One region of the Paenibacillus sophorae genome, then DNA from elsewhere that is predicted to be linked to it. Evidence: riboswitches for the same ligand, from Rfam matches in the RefSeq annotation. Region 1 holds a riboswitch; each other region holds the start of a gene.
What was found. Region 1 has a riboswitch for cobalamin ahead of KP014_RS08055 (S-layer homology domain-containing protein). Riboswitches for the same ligand answer to the same signal wherever they lie in the genome.

Region 1 (4,213 bases):
TCGCCCGCCTGCCGCTTGCCTTCTACCACAGCCGTTCCCGCGAGGGAGGGCCGCTGGAGTACGACGCGCTGCTGGAGCATGTCCGCCGCAAAGCGGATGGCGATAAAGAGGCGGTGTACCGCTTTTTGGCCTGGTCGCAGGATAGTCCGCTATTTTCCATTTCCTCCAAGAAGCTTCATCCGGGCTATCGGCGGGCTATTCTGAAGTATTTTGCGGGCCATGACCGTGAAGCTTTCAAGAACCGCGATTTTCGTAAAAATTATATGGCCGCAGCCAGACCGGCTCTTCAAAGCGTCTACGGCGAAGCCCGGTCGCAGTTGGCCCCGCCGCTGGCGCGGTGGGTGCGCCGCAGCCCGTCTCGGCTGATGATCTTCGGCGCGGCCGTCATCGTTCTGGTAATTGCCGGAGTTCTGGCCGCCAGCTTACTGAAAGGCAGCGGAGACGAGGCCGCTCCGGCAGCCTCGCCGCAGCCTTCGCCTTCGCAGGGGACGGGGAACGTGAGTTATCCTGAAGCTGCCGCTTATCTTGAGTCTGGCGACGGTAAGGGCGGAAGCTCGCTGATGTTCGCCTTCGCCTCTGCTGACGCCTGCCGAGAGTTTAACCCTGCCGAGATTAAAGTGGATTCCGGAACAGGAGAAGCTGTCATATATAAAGTTGGCGGTCTGGACCATAGCTGTGGGGCTCCGGGATCCCCAGCTCCTTCGGGCACCGCGGACGCGGGGGATTCCGGCGCTGCAGGCGTTACGGGAACGGCGGTGGATGGAAACGGTGGAACGGGCGGGAATGGAACGGATGGAAATCCGGCGGACTTAGAGACCCATCCGGAAGGAACGGCATCCGGCGGAGCGTCTTCGCCGGCTTCGGCTGCTCCAACGGATTCTATGGAAGATGCGGCCGGAGCAGCCGGTTCGCCTTCACCGTCAGGAGAGCCGCTTGCCGCTTCTAGCGCGCCGGTATCCCCGGTCCCGGCCGATAATGGCCCCGCACCGTCAGGACCAGCACCTTACCAGGTGAAGGTAACGCTGGTTTCTTCTCCGGAGCTGTCTGCCGGAAGCATGATCGAGGCCGAAGACTACACGCTGGTCCTGATGGATGATCCGCGTCCGGCATCATCTCCGGCGGCTCCCATAAGCGCGAGCCCGGCGGCGGAATAACGATGAGCTTCCCGTTTATTTTTACGCTTGAATGGCTGGCAATGTATGGACAACCCCTCCGATAACCGATATGATAAAGATTGTCGAAAATTTAATATATTCTTAAAAAGGTGCGGGTCTTGAAAGCCCGCTTAAAAGGGAAGCCGGTTGGAGTCCGGCGCGGTCCCGCCACTGTATATGCGGAGCGATCCTCTGAAATCTGCCACTGTTCTCGTAGAACGGGAAGGCGAGAGGGAGCGGTGAGGCATGAGCCAGGAGACCTGCCTTTTCTAGTCAAGGCCCGGGTGTCCTTCGGGGGGTGAGGACACGCGGACATTTGCGCGCGGCTGATGCTAAGGATGATTGAAGGCATCGGTTCCGGCCCGATTTACTGAAAGACCGTCCCTCTTTGGGGCGGTCTTTTTTTGAAATATAAGACTTTATAAGCTTCACGCCTATCGTTTGGTCTTATATTTTTACGAGAAACGTACCTGCGTCTTGAAAAGACGCCGTCAGGCGTTTCTTCTTACTTGGGAGACTCCCACAAATTCAAGAGAAAGAGGTTGAGTAATGAAGAGCAGGATTTCTTCCAAAATGTTTGCGCTGGGAATGTCCTTATTGATGATTTTCTCATTGCTGGGCGTGCCGTTTGCTCCGGCTGGACGGGCTCTTGCCGAGACGGCGGCTGCCGGTTACCAGGAAGAGGGCGTAACGGATGCCTTGAACGCTGCGGACGCGGCTTCATCATCACAGTCGGTCAGCGTAACGGATGCCGTTTATTCTGCGGCGGAGTATATTCTGAAGCAGGGCGTCGCCTCGGAATGGCAGGCGATCGGCTTGGCCCAGGCCGGGTATAAAGTGCCGGATTCTTACGGGGCCGAGCTTCAGAATAGAGTAAAGAACGCAGGGGGGAATTTCTCCTCGGTAACGGATTACGCCCGAATCGCTCTGGCAGTTAAAGCAATCGGCCAGGACCCGGCGAATTTCGCCGGCAGCAACCTGATTGCGGCCATTTATAACAACGAAGGAATGTCCGGGCAAAGCCTGAACAATCCCATCTACGGCCTAATCGCACTGGATTCCGGCAGCTATATGGTGCCTTCCGATGCAAAATGGACCAGAGATAAACTGGTTCAAGAGATTCTTTCCGCACAAAATGTTGATGGAGGATTCCCTCTTAATGCAGGAGGACCAAGCGGGCCTGATACCACGGCAATGGCTTTGGCCGCCCTGTCTCCATACAAGAGTGAGTCCGCTGCTGCCACTGCGGGGGAAAGAGCCGTACAGTGGCTGTCCGCTCAGCAGAATACGACCCACGGAGGCTATGGAGACAGCAGTGAAAGCGTATCGCAGGCCATTATCGGGCTGACATCATATGGTGTTGATCCGGCCGGTTCCGGCTTCACCAAGAACGGCGGCAATCTGATCAGCCGCTTGATGAGCTTTAGGGCGGCGGACGGAAGCTTCGCCCATATGCTGGGTGAAGGAAGCAACGCTCTGGCAACGGAGCAGGCGCTGCAGGCGTTGGTCGCCTACAACCTATTCAGCAGCGGCGGCGACAGCAACCTGTATGATTTTATCGATCATCCGCCGGCTGTGCATCCGCTTGTCCATGTGAGTGTAGCCATCGAAGGGCCGACGGCGTCCTTGGGCGAGGGCAGTGTGTACGGCGGCAGCGCTTTGGATGCGTTGAACAAGCTGGCGGAAGCCAAGGGAATTGCGGTTGTCAGCAAAACAAGCCAATACGGCACCTATATTAGCGAGATAGCCGGTATCCGAGAGAAGAAGTATGGAGGCTATGACGGCTGGAACTACATCGTTCAGCGCGGTACTCAGTGGGTCAGCGGTTACAGCGCCATTAACGACTTTGCGCTTCAGGACGGGGATCGGCTCTATATTTACTACGGAGATTACAGCGTCACTCAACTGGTGGATTCCGTAACATTTTTGCCGCTTCAGCCTAAGGAAGGCAAGCCTCTTGAAGTAACGGTTAATAAAAAGACATGGGACTGGGACGGAAATCCCGTAGTCGCGGCGGCTTCCGGGGTTACCGTTTCCATCGGCGGCAAAACGGCTGTTACGAACGATCAGGGCACAGCGTCTTTTGGAACCGATCTGACGCCTGGAACCCAGACACTCCAAATTACCGGCTACCAGGACAACGCCGCGCCGACTGTCGTGCGCTACACCGGGTCTGTTACGGTTTTGCCGAAGGAAGTGCCAGTGTCTTTATCGGTAGAAGGGCCGCAGGGAACGCTCGCAGAAGGCCCGGTAGGCGCGTCCAATGCGCTTGAGGCGCTGCAAAGGCTGGCTGATGCCAATCATATTGCGCTGGATATTACGCAATCGTCATTCGGCAGCTTTATCAGCGGCATAGGCGGAATCAGCGGCGACATGAACAACTGGTGGTCGTTTGTCGTTCAGCGCGGCGGCCAGTGGATCTATCCGAGCGTCGGCATCAGCGACTTTGAGCTCAGGGCTACGGATAAGGTGCTGGTCTATTACGGAGGATACTCGACCCAGGTTGTCCAATATTTGGAACTTTCGCCTTCGCAGCCTCAGCCGGGGCAGGCTTTTACGGTAAGAGTCACTCAAGTTCAATGGGTGTGGAATAACGCAACCTTCAGTTCTGATCCTGTTACTTCACCGGCTGTCGGCGCGAAGGTAAGTGTTGGCGGACAGACGGCGGCAACGAATGACCAGGGCATCGCTTCCTTCAGCGGCCTATCGGCCGGTAGCTATACAATCGAAGTGACTGGTTATCAGGCAGGCGGTGCGCCAAGCTTGGTGCGGTATACGCAGCAGCTGGCCATTTCCGCGCCGCAGGCGGTTTCCGAGGCAACTATTTCCGTTGTTGGCGATACTGTAAAAGGAACGATTCTTCCAAGAACTTCCGTTACTCTGGGTACGGGGGATACTCCTTATAGTCTGCTTCTCCGGATGCTTGGCAGCGGCAAAGTAGGGGCACGGACAAGTTCGGGGGGCGTATACGTCTATTCGATTGACGGTCTGGCCGAATTTGACCGGGGCGCCGAGAGTGGATGGAAGTATTTTGTCAATGGAAGCGAACCGTCAGTCAG
Region 2 (4,213 bases), 1.9 Mb from region 1:
TCCCGTTGACAGAACAGCGGTGGAAATAACAAATTAAAAAAATAGAAGTTGACAAATTAATATCCTGAGGTTAATATTCAAGACACCGTGATAACCGAGTAAATAAATTGGAATTAAACGGGCTGTCGAATAATGTTGACCGGAACTTCGGAGACGTCATTCCATGAATCTATGGAATACGTCTCTTTTTTTCGGGTGGTAGAGACTAGGAGGGTGAGAACACATGGGCTGCGGGGGCTTAACACTGGAACATCGGCATATAGGCGTGATGTGGAAGACGGTTTCGGAGGACTGCAACCTGGCCTGTGATTACTGCTACTACAGTACATGTGGCGGCAAGCCGGGACCCAAGATCAACCGGATTGATTCCGCCATTCTGGAAAAATTCATTAAAGAATATATGGCCCGGTCACGGGGAGCGGCTTCCTTTGCCTGGCAGGGAGGGGAGCCGCTGCTCGCGGGTCTGGATTTCTTTGAGGAGGTTGTATCGCTTCAGGCTCGTTATGCTCCGAAAGGGACAAGCATCGGCAATTCCATTCAGACGAACGGGACGTTGATTAACGACCGCTGGGCGGCTTTTTTTAAAAAATACAATTTTCTGGTCGGCGTAAGTCTGGACGGTCCTGAAGCTATTCATGACGCGCGGCGGGTGGACTCGCGCGGGCAGGGCAGCTTTCACCGGGTAATGAAGGGGATCGAGCAATTACGGCGGCATAACGTGGATTTCAATATATTGTCCGTCATTCACAAAGGCAATGTAGGTAATGCTGCCGAGATCATGGCTTTCTTTGAACAGGAAGGCTTCAGCTACGTCCAGTTCATTCCTTGCATGGATTTCCGGTCGCAGGAGCCGGACAAGCCGGGTGTTTACGATATTACGCCTGCGGAATACGGCCGATTTTTGCGTGAAGCCTTCGATTATTGGTATAACGGAGGGAATCCGCGGGTTTCCGTGCGTTTTTTTGACAACATGCTGGCCGGTTATACGAATCGGGAGGCAGAGCTGTGCATTCATCGAGCCGAGTGCCCGACCACGATTATTCTAGAGCAGAACGGAGACGCCTATCCGTGCGACTTTTACATTTCTCCTGAATGGAAAATCGGCAACGTGGCAACACACTCCATTGAAGACATTTTGAAGCATCCGTTGTACAATCGATTTCTTGGGATGAAGCCTACGCTGCCGGAGGGATGCCGGAGCTGCGAATGGAAACGTCTCTGTCATGGCGGTTGCCCGCGCAACCGGGAATGGGGAGCGGAGCTAGAGGCCAAGGGCAGAGATTATTTTTGCGCCAGCTATAAGGAGATTTATGCATATGCAGACGAGCGGATGAAGCAGCTTGGAGACAGCGTCAGAAGCAACCTGTTCTGCCAAAACGTGCAGATTTACTTAAAAGGAAAGCTCCCAGACCGCAACGATCCTTGCGCCTGCGGCAGCGGCAAGAAATATAAGCAGTGCTGCTTGGGACTGGTCACAGTCTGATTTTAGAATTAAAATCAGATTAATTTCATATATTGCAACCAGGTGCCCTTGCGAGATCAAGGGGTAACAGGGAATCGGGTGAAAATCCCGAGCGGTCCCGCCGCTGTAACCGAGGAGCCTCCTTCTTTTATGTCACTCAGCAGCAAGTCTGGGGAAGACAGAAGGCAGGCAATGATACGGAAGCCAGAAGACCTACCTGGATGTGCACACCAATCATGCCTTCGGAGAAAAGGAGTGGTGACGAAACATGAACTCGCATTTTAGCTCTGCTAAACATGTCGTTTATAAACGTTCCCATTGGTAAGTCCCGAATCTGCAAAGGTTGCCCCGGGGCTTTTTTTGTGTGAAAAAATAGGATTAAGAAAGAGGGAATCATCAATGTCAACGATATCGCTTATACTTCTTGTTTTTGTGCTGGGTCTACGTCATGGACTGGATGCGGATCATTTAGCTTTTATTGATGGACAAACCCGTTACAATTGGCGGATGGGCAGCCCGATCGCCCGCTTTGTAGGTACACTGTTTTCATTTGGTCATGGAGCAGTCGTGGCTGGTATGGCGACAATTCTCGGAATGTTTACCCAAAATTTTAGATTTCCTGAGTACTTTGATACCTTTGCAACCTGGGTATCAATCATATCCCTATTTATCATTGGAACCATAAATATTATTAATCTAATGCGTTCCAAATTTAAAAATGAGGAATTTAAACTTAAGGGGATTAAAGGGAAGTTTATTTCGAATGTTGCGCGGGGAACAACAAATCCATTTTTAATTATTTTAGTAGGAGGGATCTTCGCACTGGCTGCCGAGACCATTAGTCAAACGTCTGTTTGGGCACTAGCAGCCGCCGGCAATTCATTCACATACATGCCTCTAATTCTGGGACTTATTTTTATGCTTGGAATGATGATTACCGATACCATCGATTCTCTAATTACGTTCAGAATGATGAACCAATCAAGCAGTTTGGGGCAATCGGCTTCAAGAATCATTGGATGGGTGATTGTTGCGCTCGCTTATGGTGTTTCTTTCTATCAGGCATTCACTTACTTTAATCCTTGGGCAGAACTTGATTTCGAAATCGTAGGGATTATTATTTTCTTATTCTTACTTCTTTGCTTTGTCCTTGTTAATGTGCGAGCGAAGTTAAAGACAGTCCGTTGATGAATCCACTTATTTATTTTGCAAGGTTTGACGCTTCGCGGCTATTTGAGTACCATCAATAATGAATTTCGATATCGATAATCAACGAGTGACCGCATGGCCAAAAGGAGAGGGCGACGATGTTCCGGTTAAAGGGAGTAAAAGCCAGAGGGGTTCTGTCCATCACAGACTTAACGATACCTGCAAAGAGAATAACCTGCATTGTAGGTGAGAGCGGCAGCGGAAAGACAACCTTGCTTCGGTTGTTGAACCAGTTGGACAGCCCGGATGAAGGCGAGATTTGGCTGGGTCAACATCTTTCGAGTGAAATGGACCCCACCCAGTGGAGGAGAGGTGCGGTGATGGTGCCGCAAGCCACGATCACGTTCAAAGGGACGATAAGAGATAACCTGCAGATCGGTTTGTCTTTTGCCGGTAAGCCTGAAGCATCCAATGAACAATTGGAGGAGGCGCTTCATCTCGCCAGTCTGGAGAAAGATATGGAACAAAATGCGGAGGATCTCTCAGGCGGGGAAAAGCAGCGTTTAGCCCTTGCAAGGGCTATTGTGATGAATCCGATGGCGCTCCTTCTGGATGAACCGACTTCAGCACTGGATGAAGACACTGCGGATACGGTAATGCAGAGATTGACCACATTCATTCGTGAAAACGGCAAGACACTCGTCATGATTACGCATTCCCGTTACATTGCCGATACATACGCCGATTTTGTTATTGAAATGAAAAATGGAGTGCCGCAGGGGAACGGGAGGGATGTTGAGTGAACGGAACGATTGATTTATTATTTTGGCAGCTGGCCGCAGCCTATTTGTTCGTGATTCTTCTGATTGTAATCGTCAGAATTAAAGGTATCCCGCGTGAAAAGGAGATATTGATCGCAACAGCTCGAATGACCCTTCAGCTCATTCTGGTCGGGTACCTGCTGGTATACGTATTTGGGCACGCTCATCCGGTGTATACCTTGCTGCTTGTGGCTGTTATGCTTGTGTTTTCTATCCGGACGATTAATAAACGGGCAAAAGGAAAACTGTCCAAAGCCATGAAACGAAGCATTGCATTTTCGATGACTTCCGGGATTTTGGTCAGCCTTCTCTATTTTATTTTCATCGTCTTGCAGCTGGCGCCCTGGTACGAACCAAGGTATGTCATTCCAATAGCTGGGATGATTGTTGGCAATTCGATGACAGGGATCGCGTTAGGCGTGAATTCCCTGACCGAAGGCATGCACGGCCAAAAAGATAAAGTGGAGGCGGCGCTCATGCTTGGGGCAACACCGAAAATGGCCGCGCGGGAAATTGTCAACCAGGCATTCGATTCCGCTATGCTGCCCACCATTAATTCGATGGTCGGTATGGGTATCGTGTTCTTACCTGGAATGATGACGGGACAAATCTTGTCCGGAACATCGCCAATCGTAGCCGTCGAATACCAGATAGCTATTATGCTGGGTATTGTCGGGAGCGTCTCGTTATCCGTAATACTTTTCGTACAGCTCGGCTACCGTACATTCTTTAACCACCGCAGCCAGCTTGAATTATAAACGTTTAAACCTCACTTCTCCTG
Region 3 (4,213 bases), 960 kb from region 1:
GATGGGGCGGACGGGTTCGCGGCGGCAGACGGGGCGGAACCCGCGTAGCCCCCGGAGACGATGCCTTTGGCCTCGAGGATTTGCAGCGCCTCCATAGCCGCTTCAAGAGGGCTGAACGAACCCGCACTGTATGAGGCGGGTGCCGGGAAATCAGGCTGGACGGACCCTGCTTCACCGCTCTCTCCGGCCTGTTCCTTCGCCCCCAGAGACCACGGCTCCGCCGCTACTTGAAGACGCTCGCTGGGTCTTAGTCTCTGCTCTTCCGAGTCCAACGTATATTTCCGCTGGTAGCCTCTCGGCGTAATCATTAAGCCGTCATATACCACCGTCGAGGAGTTACCGATAATAACCGTGGTGAGCATCCCTATTTCATACTCCAGCATGTCTGCGAGCGTGGTAAGCACCACCTGCTGCCGGTCCCGGTAAGCGCTCTTCACCAGGCCTACCGGCGTATCCGGGGAACGGTACCCCAGCAAAATCCGCTGAGTCTCGGCGATCTGCCGGGTACGTCTCCCGCTTCTCGGATTATAAAGAGCGATGACAAAATCCGCCGCAGCCGCCGCTTCCACACGTTTGGCGATGGTGTCCCAGGGGGTTAAATGATCGCTCAGGCTGATCGTACAGGCATCATGCATAATTGGCGCCCCTAGGAGCGCGGCACAGGAGTTGATCGAGGATATTCCGGGAATAACCTCTACTTCCACTCCTTCATCAGCATTCCATTTCTTTTCCATCAACACTTCATAGATTAGCCCGGCCATTCCGTATACCCCAGCGTCGCCGCTGGAAATAACCGCAACCGTCCTACCCATATACGCCTGCCGTACAGCTTCCTGGGCACGGCTTACTTCTTCCGTCATGCCCGTTCTTACGATCTCCTGTGTGGTCAGAAGGCCCCGGATCAAGTCCACATAAGTGTTATAGCCAATAATGACTTCACTTTCCTCGATAGCCCTGCGGGCACGATCCGTAATATGTTCAAAAGCACCCGGGCCAAACCCGATCACCAACAGTTTGCCTCTCTTCTGTTCCATTGTGCTGCCTCCTCTGTATGAAACAACTATCCTATCCCCGTAACGCCAAGCTTTCCTTAGAGGAAGCCGGGTTCGTAGACTCACTGAACCGCAAAACCGAATTCATCTTCTTCGGGGGCCGGACTCGGGATGCCGAGATCTTCAAATGTGGCCATCTTCGCAACCAATTGGAGGGCCGATTCGATTACAGGCAGGGCGAGTGCGGCTCCTGTCCCTTCTCCAAGGCGCATGTCCAGATACAGCACAGGCTTCAGCCCAAGCTCATCCAGAACGATCCGGTGCGCCGGTTCAACGGACAAATGGGAAGCGAATAAGTAATCCTGGCAGCGTGGTTCGATCCGGCAGGCAGCCAGCGCCGCAGCCCCTGTAATCACCCCGTCAATAACCACCGGAACCCTGCGTGCCGCCGCTCCCAATATCACACCCACCAGCCCGGCGATTTCGAGTCCCCCTACCTTGGCAAGCACGTCGACAGCGTCACCCGGATTAGGCCGGTTGACCTGTATCGCCTGTTCGATCACCTTCGTTTTGGCGGCTAACGCTTCGTCGTTGATACCCGATCCCTTTCCGGTGATCTGTTCTACCGGATGGTTAGTGAACACTGCCGTCATGGCGCTGCTCGGAGTCGTGTTGCCGATGCCCATTTCCCCTAAACCGATCACTTCGATCCCTTTATCAGCAAGCTCGTAAGCCGTATCAATCCCAACATGAAGCGCGGCAACCGCTTCTTCCTTGGTCATTGCCGGTCCTTTGGCCATATTGGCCGTTCCCGGGCGAACTTTCCGCTGCACTACACCTTCCGGCAGGTCTGTCAGCAAAGTCCCGATATCGACAACGTGAACCTCCGCCCCCGCTTGATGTGCGAGCACATTAACAGCAGCGCCTTGGCGAATAAAATTCGCCATCATCAGCCCCGTAACTTCCTGCGGATAGGCGCTGACGCCTTCCTGAACGACCCCATGATCGCCGCACATCACGATAATCGCTTTATTGTCCACACTCGGCTCCACGCTGCCCGTTATACCGGCAAGCCTTACAGCGATCTCCTCCAGACGGCCAAGACTTCCCAAGGGTTTGGTTAAGTTGTTAACGCGTCTTCTCATTTGATGCATCGATACAATATTCAGCCGTTCAATCCGATTGACCACCTGCAATAATTTTTCCACGTAAATCACAATCCCCTCTATCATCTATTAGAGACGTATGTAACAACAATTTGAGAAACAAAAAAAGCACTCCCTACACAAAAAGAGCGTAGAAGTGCCGTTAATCGCCGAAATACAAGCGTGCTCCCCCTTCCTATCCTCGTAGGTCAGTCGTGCTGTTGAAAAAGGCAGGTCTCCTGACTTGTGGATCGGACGCAAAAACCGAGATCATAATGACCCGGTTGCTTAAAGCCTTCCCGTTTGACACAGTGGCTTAAGCCTGCTCTCCATTTACAGTGGCGGGACCGCGACGGATTTTCACCGTTCTTCCCTTTTAAGAAACGCCTCAGCGTTTCACCTTTTCACTCATATGCTGTTGTAGACAAGATATGCTTACAATACGCCTATTATAACTTGAGATTTAAAGAGAAGTCTAGCTTCGTGCCATCCCCGGTTGGGATGAGCTCAACCGTTGTGATCGAAACGGAGATGCACTTGCCGCCCGAATCAAAGTGTAGGTATAGACAATGCGCTCTTCCGATACTTTTTTATTGCGAGGGTGCTCGGCCCTATCACCCCTCTTTCACAAGTAATCCCAATAAGCTAAAACTTGCCGGCTCCGCCGTTCCTAGTTCCTCCGTTTTTGCATGATCAATCGCGGATACTACCTTGGTAAAGGTCTCAATCTGCTCATACATCAGGTCTAAATCTATTTTTTCAATATATCCATTGCCTCCTACCACACAAAGGTAATCGGGTCCTGGCACAAGGGATATCGTTGGGATGTTCGCTTCGTAAAGAGGCTGGCCTTCTCCAAAATAAAATTTGCCTTTGGGCTTCGAGGTGATGGTTCGGACTTTTGTGCGTCCTTGAATGGCGTTCAGATAGATCCTGTCCATGGCCGGATTGCCATCCCAAACGCTCGATTGTAATTCCAGCTACTGCTTTCTTATTAGTTCCTTCTCCTTCGATTGCGCCACTCTTTAGGAATTTGTGAAAAGTATTTAGCCATAGCGAGCAGGGCAATTCCCCCATTTTCCTCACAAGTATTCGGACCGTCCGTGTGGGTGTTTAAAATGATCGTCTCGTCATCATTCATGCCAGGCAGCACAGCGTATATCGTATCACTCCCTGCTGTATGATCAACCTCTGCATGCAAAGCTTCCGTTCTCCTGTAGCACGGACAATCCCCAGCTTCTGGCTTGCTGAATTTCAACTCTCCACAGATCTCCGGATTCCACAAGAATCAAACACTGTGCTCCTCTTGACCGCTAACATATTACATGTTATGTTTTTTGTAATTTGTAATATAAAAATAGGGCTTTCCGCCTAATTCAATGGAAATGGGGTGAATCACGATGCCGAAAACTGGATTAACTTCTGAAGAAATCAAAGAAAAGGCTTTGCAAATCACAGAAGAAAAGATTCGTTATTATGGATTCGATAAGTTCCGCTTAACGGATATCGCCAAGGAGCTGAAAGTAAGCCATGCCGCTCTCTACAATCATTTTCCCGACAAAGCGGCTCTGCTTGACGCCATTTCCGAACGTTGGCTAGCCCGGATGGACAACACGCTGGAACTCATAACCCAGCAAGAACGATCCCCGCGCCGGTTGATTATCGAATGGTTCCTGAAATATCACGAACTGAAAAAAGAGAAGGTTCTAAAAGATCCTGAGCTTTACAAATCGTTCAATATGGCAGCGGAGCTGCTGAAGCCTTTTATTGTACAGCATTTGCATAACGTAAATGAGCAGCTTGTGGCGCTGGTTCAAAAAGCGATAGCTGCCGGAGAAATCCGCGGAGAACCGGAAAACGTGGCTGTACTCCTGCTGGAAGCCACCACCTCCTTCCACCATCCGCGGATGGTGCTGGATCATAAAGATGAACAGCGGGAGATGCTGCTGCAAAAGGTAGTCGAAGTATTGCTGGACGGGTTCCAATGAGTATAGTGTGAGGAGAGAGATTTTGTGAAGATCGTCAACAAATTACTGCTGATCACGATAGTGCCGATTATCCTGTTTACTTTAATCA

Region 2: it holds a riboswitch for cobalamin, as region 1 does, so the genes downstream of both, KP014_RS17130 (HoxN/HupN/NixA family nickel/cobalt transporter) here and KP014_RS08055 (S-layer homology domain-containing protein) in region 1, are expected to answer to the same signal.
Region 3: it holds a riboswitch for cobalamin, as region 1 does, so the genes downstream of both, cobT (nicotinate-nucleotide--dimethylbenzimidazole phosphoribosyltransferase) here and KP014_RS08055 (S-layer homology domain-containing protein) in region 1, are expected to answer to the same signal.

What each region holds. Positions count from the first base shown of each region.
Region 1 covers NZ_CP076607.1:1,719,771-1,723,983, forward strand. Annotated here, with positions in the region: gene KP014_RS08050 (GAP1-N2 domain-containing protein) at 1-1,154, shown strand, start outside; cobalamin riboswitch at 1,246-1,436, shown strand; gene KP014_RS08055 (S-layer homology domain-containing protein) at 1,704-4,213, shown strand, end outside.
Region 2 covers NZ_CP076607.1:3,626,048-3,630,260, forward strand. Annotated here, with positions in the region: gene KP014_RS17120 (sugar porter family MFS transporter) at 1-9, shown strand, start outside; gene KP014_RS17125 (anaerobic sulfatase maturase) at 224-1,483, shown strand; cobalamin riboswitch at 1,509-1,697, shown strand; gene KP014_RS17130 (HoxN/HupN/NixA family nickel/cobalt transporter) at 1,862-2,650, shown strand; gene KP014_RS17135 (ABC transporter ATP-binding protein) at 2,770-3,414, shown strand; gene KP014_RS17140 (ABC transporter permease) at 3,411-4,190, shown strand.
Region 3 covers NZ_CP076607.1:2,682,948-2,687,160, reverse strand. Annotated here, with positions in the region: gene cobJ (precorrin-3B C(17)-methyltransferase) at 1-1,034, opposite strand, end outside; gene cobT (nicotinate-nucleotide--dimethylbenzimidazole phosphoribosyltransferase) at 1,115-2,200, opposite strand; cobalamin riboswitch at 2,350-2,556, opposite strand; gene KP014_RS12635 (hypothetical protein) at 2,752-3,078, opposite strand; gene KP014_RS12630 (hypothetical protein) at 3,132-3,338, opposite strand; gene KP014_RS12625 (TetR/AcrR family transcriptional regulator) at 3,538-4,125, shown strand; gene KP014_RS12620 (methyl-accepting chemotaxis protein) at 4,150-4,213, shown strand, end outside.